3 regions of the Mucilaginibacter sp. NFX135 genome follow, and region 1 is predicted to be linked to each of the others. Evidence: riboswitches for the same ligand, from Rfam matches in the RefSeq annotation. Region 1 holds a riboswitch; each other region holds the start of a gene.
The links. A riboswitch is a leader RNA that binds a small molecule or an ion and turns the genes downstream of it on or off. The one in region 1 is predicted to bind S-adenosylmethionine.

Region 1 (5,171 bases):
AGACAAAAACAAGCCCATAGTGTTTTTTCTTCCCCAGTCAGCAGATAAGCTTCGGACGAAAACGGGCAGAACAATGGTGGCCTGTGCGGCTGCAGGGGCATAGCGAACCTTACCTGAAGTGGGGATAATGAGCGAACGAAGTAGGGGTAAGGTTTAGCAGCCCGTGGTTCTGGCTGATTTGCAGGGTAAAAGCATAGTGCGGCAAAGAAGCATTTCTGCTGAAAGCCTTTATGGTTACTTTTGTGGCGACAAAAGTAACTGGTCCTCCCGCGGCCAAGAGCGGGTATACGCCAAGGTTTTTTTTCCGGGCTCTTGACTCTTACATCTTGACTCTATTCCTCCCCCTACTCCTTCACCAGATATTCACATTTTATTCGTAAATTTGAGTATTAATTTATTTTAATATAAAATGGAAACTAAAGATCCTGAATACGTTTATAAAAACGTAATACAATTAAACGAAACAGACGCATCGCGTAAATTCATAGCCAATGTGTTTTTATGGATGTTTGTTGCCCTGGGGCTTTCTGCTGTTTGTGCATTTCTGTTTTCACAGAACCAGGCCCTGCTTAATATGCTTATTGATCCGGCCACAGGCCGTAATACCGGTTTAGGCACTATTACAATGTTTGCACCGCTTGCATTCGTATTGATCATCTCTTTTGGTTTTAACCGACTATCTTACGGAGTGTTAGCGTTCCTGTTTATTGCGTTTTCGGCAATAATGGGTATTAGCCTAAGCTATATATTATTGGTTTTTACTGCTGGCTCAGTTTTAGGCGTATTTATTACCACATCGGTAGTATTTGGTGTAATGGCTATCGCCGGTTATACCACCAATACCGATTTGACCAAATATGGCCCAATCCTGATGATGGGACTGATTGGTATTATCGTAGCATCTTTACTTAATATGTTTATGCACAGCAGTGGCTTAGATTATGTCATTAGCTATGTAGGTGTAGCTGTATTTGTAGGTTTAACCGCTTATGACGTACAGAAATTAAAACGTATTGGCGCAGGTTTAGAATACGGTGATGCATCGGCCTCAAAAATGGCATTGATGGGCGGCTTAACCTTATATCTTGATTTCATCAACCTTTTTCTGATGATTCTGCGTTTATTCGGCAGAAGAAGATAATAGCTAACAAAAAAGTATACAACAGCCCGGCTCTCTGAAAAGAGAGCCGGGCTGTTTAGTTAAAGTAAAGCCGGGTCCCAAAATCAATCGTTTGGTATTTTGTTATTTGACAGGCAATAAATTAAAACTTTTTAAACTTTTCAAAACCCATCAAAAATTTGTTAAAAAGTGTTAAAATCGATGGTTTTGAGCGCGTTTTAAATGGTTTTTGAGTTGATTTTGCCCCGATTTTAGTCCGAAAAGTGTTAAAATTTAAGGTTTAAAAAGTTTTTCCATTCGTCCGCCGGCTTGTTTCCATCAGATAATGCCTAATGTCGTACCCCTGAATATTCATGCAATTGTAAACACGTATAAAGTACACAATTGGCGGGCTAAAACTATTGCATATTAAAGCTTTATTGTGCACCTTTGCATTGCTTATAGAGAAAGGCGGAGGGATTAGACCCTGCGATGTCTTAGCAACCTGTACTATACAAGGTGCTACATTCTACTCAACAAATACACAATAGGTTGGGAAAGATAAGCGAAAGTCAGTCACATACCCGACTTTTCGAGATAAGCTGTATTTTTTTAGTATCAAGTATTTAGTAGCAAGTAGTAAGACAGCTTCTGTCTTTATCCCTGCTATACTACCATCAAGCGCTGAATTTTCGGTACTTGATACTTGATACCAGCTACTTGATACCAACATGGATATTAGAAAAGAATTAGAGAAACGCATACTGGTAATTGACGGGGCAATGGGTACCATGATACAACGGTACCAATTATCCGAGCAGGATTTTCGTGGCGAGCGTTTTAAAGATCATAGCTCTGATCTGCAGGGAAATAATGACCTTTTGAACATCACCCGCCCGGATATTATCAAGGCCATACATGCCGAATACCTGGATGCTGGTGCTGATATTATTGAGACGAATACCTTCAGCACGCAAGTAATTTCCCTGGCAGATTATAAGCTGGAAGAGCTGGCCTATGAGCTGAGCTATGAAGGCGCACGCCTGGCCCGTGAAGTGGCTCAGGAGTATACCGCCAAAAATCCGGCTAAACCCCGTTTTGTGGCCGGTGCAATCGGGCCAACCAACCGTACCGCCTCGCTATCGCCCGATGTAAACGATCCGGGATATCGGGCAGTAACATTTGATGACCTGGCTGATGCCTATTATGACCAGGTGCGTGGCTTGGTTGATGGCGGGAGCGACCTGCTGCTGGTAGAAACCATATTTGATACGCTGAATGCTAAAGCGGCATTGTTTGCCATCAATCGCTATGCAAATGAGTCGGGTAAGTATTTGCCTATCATGATCTCTGGTACTATAACCGATGCTTCGGGTCGTACGCTGTCTGGCCAAACGGTTGAGGCTTTCTGGAATTCGGTACGGCATGCCAACCTGCTTTCGGTAGGTTTAAATTGCGCTTTGGGTGCCAAAGAAATGCGCCCTCACCTGGCCGAGCTTTCCGAAAAAGCTGATGTATTTATATCTGCTTATCCAAATGCTGGATTACCCAATGAGTTTGGTCAGTATGATGAAACTGCGCACGAAACGGCCCATCAGGTCGACGATTTTATAAAAGCCGGTCTGGTAAATATTGTAGGCGGTTGTTGTGGTACTACACCAGAGCATATTCAATGTATCGCCGAAAAGGCGGCCAAATACCCGCCAAGAATAGTTCCAACGGTTGAACCGCATTTGCGCCTGAGTGGATTGGAAGCCGTTACTATAACTCCTGAAAGTATTTTTGTGAACGTGGGTGAGCGTACCAACATTACCGGATCGCCTAAATTCTCCAAACTGATCCTGGCCGAAGATTATGAAGCGGCCCTGGCCGTGGCCCTGCAACAGGTAGAAGGCGGCGCCCAGGTGATCGATATCAATATGGATGAGGGTATGATCGATTCGGAAGCGGTGATGGTGAAATTCCTGAACCTGGTAGCTTCTGAGCCTGATATTGCCAAGCTGCCCATCATGATCGACTCCTCTAAATGGACAGTTATTGAAGCTGGCTTAAAATGTATCCAGGGCAAAGGCATCGTGAACTCTATCTCTCTGAAAGAGGGTGAAGATAAATTTAAAGAGCATGCCCGTAAAATATTAAGCTATGGTGCCGCTACAGTAGTAATGGCTTTTGACGAAACCGGTCAGGCCGACTCCCTGCAGCGTCGTATCGAAATCTGTAAACGCTCCTATGATATCCTGGTGAATGAAGTGGGTTTCCCTCCACAGGACATTATATTCGACCCCAATATATTAACCGTAGCCACCGGTCTCGAAGAGCATAATAACTACGCTGTAGACTTTATTGAAGCCACACGCTGGATAAAACAAAATCTGCCTCATGCAAAAGTAAGTGGCGGGGTAAGTAATATTTCGTTCTCCTTTAGGGGTAACAATGTAGTGCGCGAGGCTATGCACTCGGCATTTCTGTATCACGCCATCAGGGCGGGTATGGATATGGGGATTGTGAATGCCGGTATGCTGGAGGTTTACCAGGAAATTGATAAGATCCTTTTGGAACTGGTAGAGGATGTATTGCTTAACCGCCGAGATGATGCCACCGAACGCCTGGTAGAATACGCCGATACCATTAAAAGTAAAGGCAAAGAAGTGGTGCGCGACGAAGAATGGCGCAAAGGTACCGTTCAGGAGCGGCTTTCACACGCATTGGTAAAGGGTATCATCGAGTACCTTGATGACGATGTGGAAGAAGCCCGCTTGGCTTACAACAAACCGTTGGAAGTGATTGAAGGCCCACTGATGGATGGCATGAACATCGTGGGCGACCTGTTTGGTGCCGGTAAAATGTTTTTGCCCCAGGTAGTAAAATCGGCCCGGGTGATGAAAAAGGCTGTAGCCTATCTGCTGCCTTTTATCGAACTCGAAAAACAACGGGTTATTGATGCCGGCGAAGATTCAAGCGATAACCGAGCCAATGCAGGTAAAATATTAATGGCCACCGTTAAAGGCGATGTGCATGATATCGGCAAAAATATAGTGGGTGTAGTTTTGGCTTGTAATAATTTCGAGATCATTGATCTTGGGGTGATGGTTCCAGCCCAGCGGATAATTGAGGAGGCCAAAGCCCAGAATGTAGATATTATAGGATTAAGTGGCCTGATCACCCCATCGCTGGATGAAATGGTGCATTTTGCCAAGGAAATGGAGCGGAACGGTTTTACTATTCCGCTGATTGTAGGGGGCGCCACAACATCGCGGATACACGCGGCGGTAAAGATTGATCCGAATTATTCCGGACCGGTGATACATGGTATAGACGCTTCGCGAAGTGTTACCATGTGCAGCAATTTAATGAGTAAGGATAACAGAGATGCCTATATTCAGGGTATTAAGGAAGAGTATGCCAAAGCCCGGGAAGCGCACCTGAACAAAAAATCAGACAAACGTTTTGTAACCATTGATGATGCCCGTAAATCAAAATTCCAGATCAGTCTGGATGGCGACGTGGCTATAAAACCAACATTCACCGGTACAAAAGTATTTGAATCATACCCGCTGGAAGAGCTGGTGCCCTATATCGACTGGACGCCGTTTTTCCATACCTGGGAACTGCGCGGTAGCTACCCGAAAATATTTGCCGATAAGTTTGTGGGCGATGAAGCTAAAAAACTATTTGATGATGCGCAGGAACTGCTGAAAAAAATAGTGGATCACAAACTATTAAAAGCCAGCGGCGTGATCGGTTTTTGGCCGGCCAACAGCGTAGGTGATGATATTGAACTGTATACTGATGAAAGTCGTTCACAGTTGTTAACCCGTATACATACCCTGCGCCAGCAAACCGAAAAGATGAAAGGCGAGCCATACTATGCGCTATCAGATTTTATCGCTCCAAAAGAAAGCGGTGTGCCCGATTATATGGGGGGCTTTGCCGTTACAACAGGTATAGGTTGCGATGAACTGGTAGCCGAATTTGAGCGCGATCATGACGATTATAACAGTATAATGGCCAAAGCCCTTGCTGACCGACTTGCAGAAGCCTTCGCCGAAAAGATGCACGAACTGGTGCGCAA
Region 2 (5,171 bases), 2.8 Mb from region 1:
TTTATATCCGCGATAGGAGAGCAGGGCGATACTTCTCGCCGCTTTAAGCCCTTTTTGGCCACCATCTGGTGTATTGGCATAAAAAGTACGGTCGGTAGTAATAGCGAGGCGCTGAGACTCATTAAACGCGATACCCCAGGGTGAATGACGGGCGTTGGTAGCAATAAGGATCAGGTTTTTGATCCGCTCAGGTTCTATAATAGCCCACTCTACCGCTTGTTGGCCACCAAGTGAACCACCTATAAGGATATGAATATTGTCAATCTGTAAATGATCTGCCAATAACTGATGTGCTTTTACAATATCCCTGATGGTAAACTGCGGAAATGCCTGAAAATAAGGTTGCCCGCTTACCGGATTGATGCTCAAAGGATTACTTGTACCATAAGGTGAACCTAAAATATTAGCGCACACAATAAAATGTTCTTCGGGGTTAAAAAGGAACCCGGTACCTACCAGGCCTTTCCACCAGTCAAACACATCGGCATTGGCTGTAAGTGCATGACAGATCCAGATCACATTGTCCTTCGCTTTATTTAACCTGCCATAAGTATGAAAACCAATTTCCAGATCCTGTATCTGCTGACCCGATTCAAATTCAAATGTTTCTGTGTACTTAAATATTTCTGTATTCATTATTTTATTATTCGAGTTTTAAGCTTGAGTTTTGAGTTACCGATTTCAACTCACCACTCACTATTATACTAACTCTGCAGCAAGCTGCTTTACTTTGGCAAATGCCTGTTCAAAATCGGCTTTGATATCATCAATGTGTTCGATGCCTACCGATACTCTTAATGATGTTGGCGTAACCCCAGCTGATAACTGTTCTTCGTCAGAAAGTTGCTGATGCGTTGTGGCCGATGGTTGAATGATTAGCGTTTTGGCATCACCCAGGTTAGCCAGATGGCTTACCAGTTGTAAACTGTCGATAAAATGACTTGCTTGTTGTTTATCACCTTTGATTTCAAATGACAACACCGCTCCAAAACCGTTTTTTAAATATTTTTTTGCCAGCGCATGATATGGTGATGACTGTAGTCCCGGATAGCTCACCTTCGCTACTTGCGGATGCTGCTCCAGCCACTTGGCCAATTCCAGCGCGTTATCTACATGGCGTTGTACACGCAACGACAAGGTTTCCAAGCCTTGAATGTTCAGCCATGAATTAAATGGCGATTGTGAAGGGCCAAAGTCACGTAAACCTTCAACACGGGCGCGTATAATAAACTGAATGTTACCAAACGGGCCATTGATACCAAATACATCAGCAAATACCAAACCGTGATAGCCTTCAGATGGTTCTGTAAACTGAGGGAATTTTCCGTTACCCCAGTTATAATTACCACCGTCAACAATAACACCACCAATACTTGTACCATGACCGCCTATCCATTTGGTAGTTGATTGCACCACAATATGAGCTCCGTGCTCCAGCGGTCGAAAAAGATATCCGGCTGCGCCAAATGTATTATCAACAATAAGCGGCAGGTCGTACTTTTTGGCTAAAGCGGCTACCTTTTCAAAGTCAGCTATCGCATATCCAGGATTACCGATGGTTTCCAGGTAAATAGCTTTGGTTTTATTATCAATTAAAGCCTCAAGGTTTTCAGCTGTATCATCTTTTGCAAAACGTACGTCGATGCCCAAACGCTTAAAAGCTACTTTGAATTGATTGTAAGTACCACCGTAAAGAAAAGGTGAGGTAACAAAATTATCACCGGCTTGTAGTATATTATTTAAGGCTAAAAACTGGGCCGCCTGGCCCGATGCTGTAGCCAAAGCCGCAACACCACCTTCTAAAGCCGCCACACGTTTTTCAAACACATCTGTAGTAGGATTCATTAAACGGGTGTAGATATTCCCAAACTCTTTCAGTGCGAAAAGATTGGCCCCATGCTCCGCATTTTTAAATACGTATGATGTGGTTTGGTAAAGCGGCACAGCACGTGAACCAGTGGTCGGGTCGGCTTCCTGACCTGCATGTAATTGTAGGGTTTCGAATTTTAAATTGTTGGCAGACATAGTTGTAAGATTGAAATGTGTTTAATTAATTTTTTGACGATTTGATGGATTTTTAACCTGCCGGTAAATAATCTTTACCAGCTGTTGCAACACGTGTGTTTTTCGGGATCGGAAAAAGAGGGCGTGTTAAGTCGATCAGCAGCAGCAACACATACAAATACCGCTAATATTTAAGCAAATAGGTTGTATGTTACCGTTTGAGGTATTAAAAATGTTGTACTGATTAAACTTAATTAAACTTTTCATGGTTATAAATTTATATTCCCCGGGGTTATTTTCCGGGACAGGAATTGGCACCTTCTCCAATTTTGGAGGGTTGCCAGCGGGTCATTGAGCCTGATCTCTCGCCGCTTCTTTATAAATCAAAACCCGAACTATCGCGGAGAATTGACCAATGGTATTGCTACCAAATATTGTTGCAAATATAGGGTGATATATATTGAAATTCCAAATTAAATTTTAAAAGAGAGTAATTTTAACTTAAGTCGTATTTCACCATGTCGGGATATGAAGTATATTTGTCTATTATAAAAGTGAAATACTAAACCTTATGCCCAATTATTGTTCATTCAGACGCCTAATTGCTATACTTGCTATTTCGTCATTAATTCTTCAGTCGAACTCCTATGCGCAATTAACTGATTCTACATCTAAAAAATTAAGAATTAATGGTTTTTGCTTATGCCAAACTGCATTATCCGACTTAAAAAAAATTGATAATAACTTACAGGAAGTCTCGGTTGAAGAAATGGATCTCCCTCCAAACTGTTATGGTCAGGATTCCCGCTTTATAGCAGGAAAGGGCTATGCTATAGCAGGACAATCAGGAATGATATTTCAAAAAGATCAAGCATCTGATTTTATTAGCAAAATCAGGCTAACCAAACAATTTGCAGGAAAGCTTCCTGATGGAACTTTTATTGATCTGAGTAAATTTCTATTAAAGGATTTAATAAAATTATATCCAAACTTAAAAGATACATGGGGTTCAAGAGGATGTTCAACATATTGGAATTTTTCAAATGGAGCTGTATCTTTTTATCTAAAAATCGATTCTACTAAAAAGCCTCAATTTCCGATAGATGAGGCTTACTATATGGATAAGCCCATAGTTGCCGTAGATATAACATTATCTTGCTACGGGGTAGAAAAAGAAGATGCTAACTCACATGCCATAGAAATGCCGGAAATAAATAATGATCCTGTATTTTTTATCGATAGTGTAAAGGTAAATAAAGCAGACCTCATGCGTTATAATCCGAATGACATTGCAACGGTTACTGTATATAAAGACACTAATGCGATCAAAAAAACAGGGGTTGAGGCGAAATACGGATTAATATATATCGAGACAAAGAAATTCGATATTGCTCGTTATCAAAGATATTTCAGCTCAAAATCATTCGAATACGCCAAACTTATTTCTGCCGCAAAGGACTCTCAAATCCAATACATACTAAATAAAAGACCACTTGATACAAACTACGAGGGCGATCTGGCAGCGGTTAATGATAAAATATTCAAAGGAGTAAGAATCATCAATAAACAACAGCTATTAAGTGAATTTGGAATAACCGGCAAATCTTATGGTGTAATTATCAGCTCTGACATTCCATCAAATTTGTATAAAGGAAAAGATAAATTTTAACCAAGTGCCTGTTTTAAATCCGCAATCAGATCATCAATATGCTCCAATCCAACAGACACCCTTAATAGATTACGTGGTGTTTTGGTATCTGGCCCCTCAACAGTTGCGCGGTGTTCTATCAAGCTTTCAACACCTCCCAGACTGGTGGCACGGGTAAATAAGTTGAGTTTGTTGATGATGTTATGCGTATCGTTTTCATCACCCTTAACTATAAAGGATAACATACCTCCAAAAGCCAGCATTTGTTCTTTAGCTATAGCATGCTGCGGATGCGAGGGCAAGCCTGGGTATAGTACACGTTCAACCTTAGGATGTTGTTCTAAAAACTCAGCCAAAAGCTGCGCGTTTTGTACATGACCTTTAACGCGATAAGGTAACGTTTTAATACTGCGGGCCAGGTAATAGCAATCAGTTGGGGAGGGGATAGCACCACCCATTTCCTGTACCTGGCGTATTTCTTGCCACCATTCGCTTTTTTCGACGGTAATTAAAGCGCCGCCCATCAGGTCGCTATGACCACCAAAATATTTGGTTGCCGAGTGCATTACCAGATCGGCGCCCAAAGCAAGCGGTTGCTGACATATCGGGGTAGCGAAAGTATTATCACATACCACTTTAATCCCCCTGGCTTTCGCAATCGCAACAATCTTTTTAATATCGGTGATCTTCAACAACGGATTCGATGGAGTTTCTAACCATATCAGCCCGGTTTCGGGCTTAATATGCTTTTGCAACACCTCAACATCGTTTACATCAATAAAATCAAAAGTTAAAATACCAGCAAACAGATTTTTAAGCTGATTGCGCAAACCATGATACATATCATCAGGTGCTATAATATGCGTCCCCGCAGGCAACGATTGAAATACCGACATACCCGCCGCGTTTCCCGATGAAAATGAGGCAGCGTCAACGCCGTTCTCTAATTTAGCTAATACATTCTCCAAAGATGCCCTGTTAGGGTTTGATGAGCGGCTGTAGATATGCCCGCCAGGGAAATCACCATCGATACCGCGTTCAAAAGTGGTAGACAATATAATAGGTTGTATCACGGCTTTTGATGATTCGTCCTTTTTATTCCCGGCGTGTATAGCTATAGTTTCTATTTTCATTTGGCCAAATTAAATAAGATTATTTTTATAAAATGTAGCGGAGGAAATATTTTTTGCGTAATAGTTTAAAAACCTGTATCATGAAAGCGCTATACTTATCCGTTATCATTATTTTAATTTCAATAACTGGCTGCAAAAAAGATAATATCGCCAATGAAAATGAGTTTAACAAAAGCTATAATGCCTGGTTGAGCTTCAAGAAAGGCTCTAATAATTCCTACGTTTATACTACAAACTTTGGATCATGGACCGGTTATGGTTCAGAGACCAAAATTGGGGTAATTAACGGCAAAATTGTTTCACGGGATTTTACCGCTGTTCGGTTACGAAGGGATGGCACCAATAAGCAGGATACCGTTTCGCAATGGCATGAAGACGCCGATCAC
Region 3 (5,171 bases), 3.0 Mb from region 1:
GAGGATATTCCTACCGCCAAGATCAAAACCGATGATTTTAACAGTGCTTACATGGCCACCAAACACCTGCTTGAACGGGGTTGTAAAAACATATCGCTGGTTACTATTGAAGGCTATCCTTCTATTTTGCAGGCCCGTGAGGGTGGCTATAAAAAGGCGCTGACAGAATATCAGGTTAAATCCAAAGAAGAAAATATTATCAGCTGCTCCAATAAGTATAACCAGGAAAACATTGCTGTTTTAAAAGAACATATAATCACCGTAAAGCCTGATGGCATCATCGCTACGGTTGAACATTTGGCCACTACCACCTACCTGGCCTGCGAGGAGCTGCAACTAAACATACCTAATGATATCAAAGTGGTTTGTTTTACCAACCAGATCACTGCGGCCATCCTAAACCCACCACTTACTACGGTTTTACAACCGGCATATGATATGGGCCGCAAAGCTGCTGAACTATTATTCGGTCACCTGGCGGGGAAGCCAATACAGTTAGAAAAAGAAAATATCACACTCCCATCCAAACTGGTAGTCAGAGACTCTACTCGTGCCACCAACTAAGCAGTTTTCGATTCTTATAACTTCTGTGGTTTATCGGTCATGGTGAATGCCAACGTTCCCCCTTCGCTGATCGGTTTGTGCGAAATGGTAAAATCTTTTATTGGCGTACCGTTAAAGCTTACTTCCTTTACATATTTATTTTTGGCAGAGAGACCCGTAGCCTTAATGATCAGCTTTTTGCTATGCTGCAGGTTAAGCACTATATATGGGAATTGCGGCGCACCAATACTGTAAACTCCAGACGCAGGCGCTACCGGGTAAAAGCCCATTACATTAAAAATATACCATGCCGAAGTCTGGCCGCAATCATCATTTCCGTTGATACCTATAGCCGCGTTCCTGAAGTTCTGTGTCGAAGTATGTTCCCGAACCAGTTCCTGCGTTTTCCAGGGCATGCCGCAATAGTTAAACAGGTACAGGTAATGATGACCCGGCTCATTATCCGCACGATAGTGGCCCTCGCTAAAATTTTGGCTCAGTTTATTGGCAAAAGCCTTTTCACCGCCCATTAATTTGATCATTCCCGGAATATCATGCATGGCGCCGAAGGTATAGGTCCACTTGGTTCCTTCCGTAAAACCCGAATCTGGCTTGGCCGAAAAATGCCCGTCGGAATTACGGGGAGCCATAAAACCGGTTGCCTTATTGTACACATTCTGATAGTTTTTACTCCAGGCCATCAGCTGTTTATAATCCTCGTCTTTATCTAAACCTTTGGCTACCTGCGCCACAGCATAATCATCAATAGAATACTCAATGGTACGCGAAACCGATTCCCGGGTTTTATCTACGGGTATAAAGCCTAATTTATGATAGTTGGTGAGGCCACCACGGGCTTCAAAGCTCGTCCAAAGGTCACGGTCGCCCCAGCGTTTGTGGGCATCGCCATCCGGGGCTTCGTACGAGTCCTTATGCAGCGCTTCATAAGCCAGTTTGGTATCAAAACCATGGAAACCTTTTATATAGGCATCGGCCACAACAACATCTGCGTGAGTACCTATCATAATATTGGTATAGGTTGGATTTGGCCACATCGGCATCCAGCCACCCTCCTGGTACATCTGCAACAGCGATTGAACCATACCATCAACCCTCTTCGGCTGGATAAGCGTCAGCAGCGGGTGCAACGCCCTGAAAGTATCCCAAAGCGAATAATCATTGTACGATTCACCTTTGTGCACCTTATCGTCAAAGGCGCTGTAATATTTACCGTACTCCGAAAACTGTCTCGGAAACAGCATGGTATGGAATAAAGCGGTGTAAAAGATCGTCCGCTGATCCCTGCTTACCCTGCTTAACTGTATAACTTTTAGGGCCTGTTGCCATTGGTCGCGCGTGCTTTTTATTACCTGGTCAAAATCCCAGTCAGGGATCTCCTTTTTAAGGTTTTCGCGGGCCTGCTCCAGGCTGATAAATGACGTGGCTACTACTACCCTCACCTCGTCATTAGCCTTGGTACGGAACGATATAAAGGCCCCCATCCGGGTACCATATTGCTCATGACTGCCTTTGTTGATCACCTGCTTGTCCCAGGTACCATATTTTTTGATCTGCTTGTTAAACTTGATCACAAAATACCCTTTAAAATTCTTCAACTCAGGACCTAACTGTGCCGACTGCCGGTCGGGGTTATAACCTGTTATTTCGTTATTTACCGTATCTACGTGCACATAACCTTTTAGCTTTTTAATCCGTACGGTATAATCATTGGCCCAGTCCTTCAGCTCTGGGTTCAGGTTGATGCCCTGGATAATGATGTGCGCCTGATCGGCCTTGGGAAAAGTAAACCGGAACATACCACAGGTATTAGCGCCCGCTATTTCGGCTTTGATCTTCTCTGCCCCTGTAGTTTTTAGCTTTACCGAATAATAATAAGGTTTGGACACCTCATCTTTATGGCTGAAGGAAAGTACGCGCTCCTTTGGTAAAACACGTAATTTACCTACCTGCGGCATCACCGAAACATAGCCATAATCGCCCATCCATACGGTAGGTTGGTGGCTGGCCGCGAAACCGATAACCTTACTATCCTCATAGTGGTATACCATGTAGCTCATTTTGTTTTCGCGGGTTTGGGCTACAAAGTTGGTCATGGCAAAGGGTACGTTTACGCAGGGCATGGTGCCGCCACCACCATTGCCTTCCTCAAAATTTTTGGCAAAACCTTTTAGAGAAGTGCCTATCAACGGATCAACATAATCAACCTCGTCCAGTTGCTTTTTGGCGGCAGTGCTTTGGGCGAAATTATCCGCGTAAACAAAGGTTAGTAAGCCTAACAAGTAAATGCTACGTTTTAATTGCATAGTGAGCAGAAGGTATAATTGGTAAGCGACCTGACAGATCAAAAACAAATCTCTTATTTTAAGGTCATATTTCTCAAAAATAGTTGAATTATTTACTTAATCGTTTTCCTGATCTTTTGTTTTACCCGCCATCCATTTTCATGGGCGCTCAGTCTTGTGGAATCTGGAAATAAGTTCAGGATGACTTACTCTATTTCATCTATCTTCCTCTCTCCTTTTGCCACCCAATTGTAAGAAATAAGCGAAAATTACCAAATTAATATAAAGTCTATGGATTTAATAGAATTATTTATATGTTTGCAGCCGAAATCGTTCTTTATTTCATTTTTTAATTATCCAGAAAGACTGAGGGAAAGGCCCTGTGATGTCTTAGCAACCTGTACAGATTGTTATAAAGGTGCTAATTCCTATCTGCCATTATTTGCAGAAAAGATAATGATACGTCCACATTATACAGCTATAGGCTGTTCCAATATCCTCTCCATTATTTCTGTTTAATTGAAATCTGTTAATTTTTTATCCCTGGCTTAATTATAGCGGGCCTTATTTAATAAATTCAATGAACAACAAACTTTTACTCATAGTTTCTCTTTTCCTATCCACCGGCGTTGCCGTCCAGGCACAATCGGTACAGGCTGTAGATTCGGCTAATATCGATCGTGGTTATCTGGTAAAAGTTGGCGACCAGGCCCCAGATGATTTTGAATTGGTACTCACAAACGGTACCAAAACTACCCTAAAGCAGTTACGCGGCAAAGTAGTGATACTTCAGTTTACTGCCAGCTGGTGCAGTGTATGCCGCCAGGAAATGCCACACCTGCAAAAAGACATTTGGGAAGCTTACAAAGATCAGGGCCTGATATTGATTGGCGTCGATCGTGATGAGCCTTTGAAAAAAGTGCAGAAGTTTCACAGCGACATGAAGATCACCTATGATCTGGCACTTGATCCTGGTGCCGAAATTTTTGGAAGGTTTGCCAATAAAAAGAGCGGTGTTACCCGTAATGTCGTGATCAACCGCGAGGGCCGCATCGTTTATCTCACCCGCCTGTATGATCAGCAGGAGTTTGCCTCAATGGTTAAAGTGGTCGACGCTTTGGTGAATAACAAAACCGCATCTGTAAACTAAAATATATAATAAGGCATGTGTCGTTGATCCTGTCGTCACACTATTGCTATATCGATTTAACCAACAATCACACCGGATATGAAAACAAATTACATAACCTTAAACAACGCTTCTGTTTTGAACATTTACACTTTAACATCTGCTTCTACCCCTATGTCATCTATGCAAAACATGTGTTGCTGCTGTTAACTTACAGCGTTGCTTAGGTCGGTCAGGCTTTTTATCTCAGACAACACAACCCAATAATCAAAAATTTACAGTTTAAGGGAATGATATAGATCACCGGGTCATCAGATCTGCGGATGACTAAGCCTTTCATTTTTCCGGATGCTGTATGGTATCGTTAACATTCACAATCAATTACCATGTTTAAAAATTACAAACTACTACTGGCAATACTGTTGCCTTTTATTTTCATCCAAACGGTTGCAGCGCAATCTGTTAAAATAAGCGGAGTGGTAACCGCCAAGTCAGACGGGTTACCCTTGCCCGGCGTAAGTGTTTCTGTTAAAGGAACAACCAACGGTGTACAAACCAGCAGCGACGGTAAGTTTACCTTAAGCGCCAAGGTAAATGACGTGTTATGGATAACTTATATTGGTTTTACCACTAAAGAAATACCCGTTACCGGCAGCGACGCCCCGCTCCGTATCATCTTAGAAGAACAGGCCAATGCGCTGAACGAGGTGGTGATCACGGCGCTCAACATATCCAAAGATAAAAAGACGCTCGGCTATGCCGTGCAGGGTTTAAAATCGAAGGATATCTCCGAAGCCAAAGAAACCAACCTGGTGAATGCCTTAAGCGGCAAAATAGCCGGTGTAAACGTAACCAACAGCCAGGGCGATATGGGTTCATCACGTATCATCATCCGTGGTGAAACCTCTATTTCAGGTAATAACCAACCCTTGTTTGTGGTTGATGGTTTACCCGTTGATAACAGCCAGTTTTTAGGAACCGGTGGTTCAAGGGATTTTGCCAATGCTATTTCAGATCTTAACTCAGAAGATATTGAATCGCTTACTGTGCTAAAAGGGCCTAATGCTGCTGCACTTTATGGCTCGCGAGCTGCTAATGGTGTAATTTTAATAAAAACTAAAAGTGGAAAAGGCACCAAAGGCTTGGGAATTAATATTAATTCAAATACTTCGTTTTCCAATTTATTGGGTCTGCCC

Region 2: linked by a shared signal. The riboswitch ahead of ACNURT_RS15190 (O-acetylhomoserine aminocarboxypropyltransferase/cysteine synthase family protein) and the one ahead of metH (methionine synthase) in region 1 are both predicted to bind S-adenosylmethionine.
Region 3: linked by a shared signal. The riboswitch ahead of ACNURT_RS15915 (peroxiredoxin family protein) and the one ahead of metH (methionine synthase) in region 1 are both predicted to bind S-adenosylmethionine.

The regions. Positions count from the first base shown of each region.
Region 1 is NZ_CP183412.1:782,531-787,701, forward strand. Features, by position in the region: gene ACNURT_RS03470 (Bax inhibitor-1/YccA family protein) at 410-1,141, shown strand; SAM riboswitch class I at 1,556-1,667, shown strand; gene metH (methionine synthase) at 1,831-5,171, shown strand, end outside.
Region 2 is NZ_CP183412.1:3,615,923-3,621,093, forward strand. Features, by position in the region: gene ACNURT_RS15185 (homoserine O-acetyltransferase family protein) at 1-636, opposite strand, end outside; gene ACNURT_RS15190 (O-acetylhomoserine aminocarboxypropyltransferase/cysteine synthase family protein) at 700-2,025, opposite strand; SAM riboswitch class I at 2,279-2,389, opposite strand; gene ACNURT_RS15195 (hypothetical protein) at 2,576-3,673, shown strand; gene ACNURT_RS15200 (trans-sulfuration enzyme family protein) at 3,670-4,785, opposite strand; gene ACNURT_RS15205 (hypothetical protein) at 4,866-5,171, shown strand, end outside.
Region 3 is NZ_CP183412.1:3,807,203-3,812,373, forward strand. Features, by position in the region: gene ACNURT_RS15905 (LacI family DNA-binding transcriptional regulator) at 1-564, shown strand, start outside; gene ACNURT_RS15910 (GH92 family glycosyl hydrolase) at 579-2,867, opposite strand; SAM riboswitch class I at 3,197-3,306, shown strand; gene ACNURT_RS15915 (peroxiredoxin family protein) at 3,427-3,996, shown strand; gene ACNURT_RS15920 (SusC/RagA family TonB-linked outer membrane protein) at 4,362-5,171, shown strand, end outside.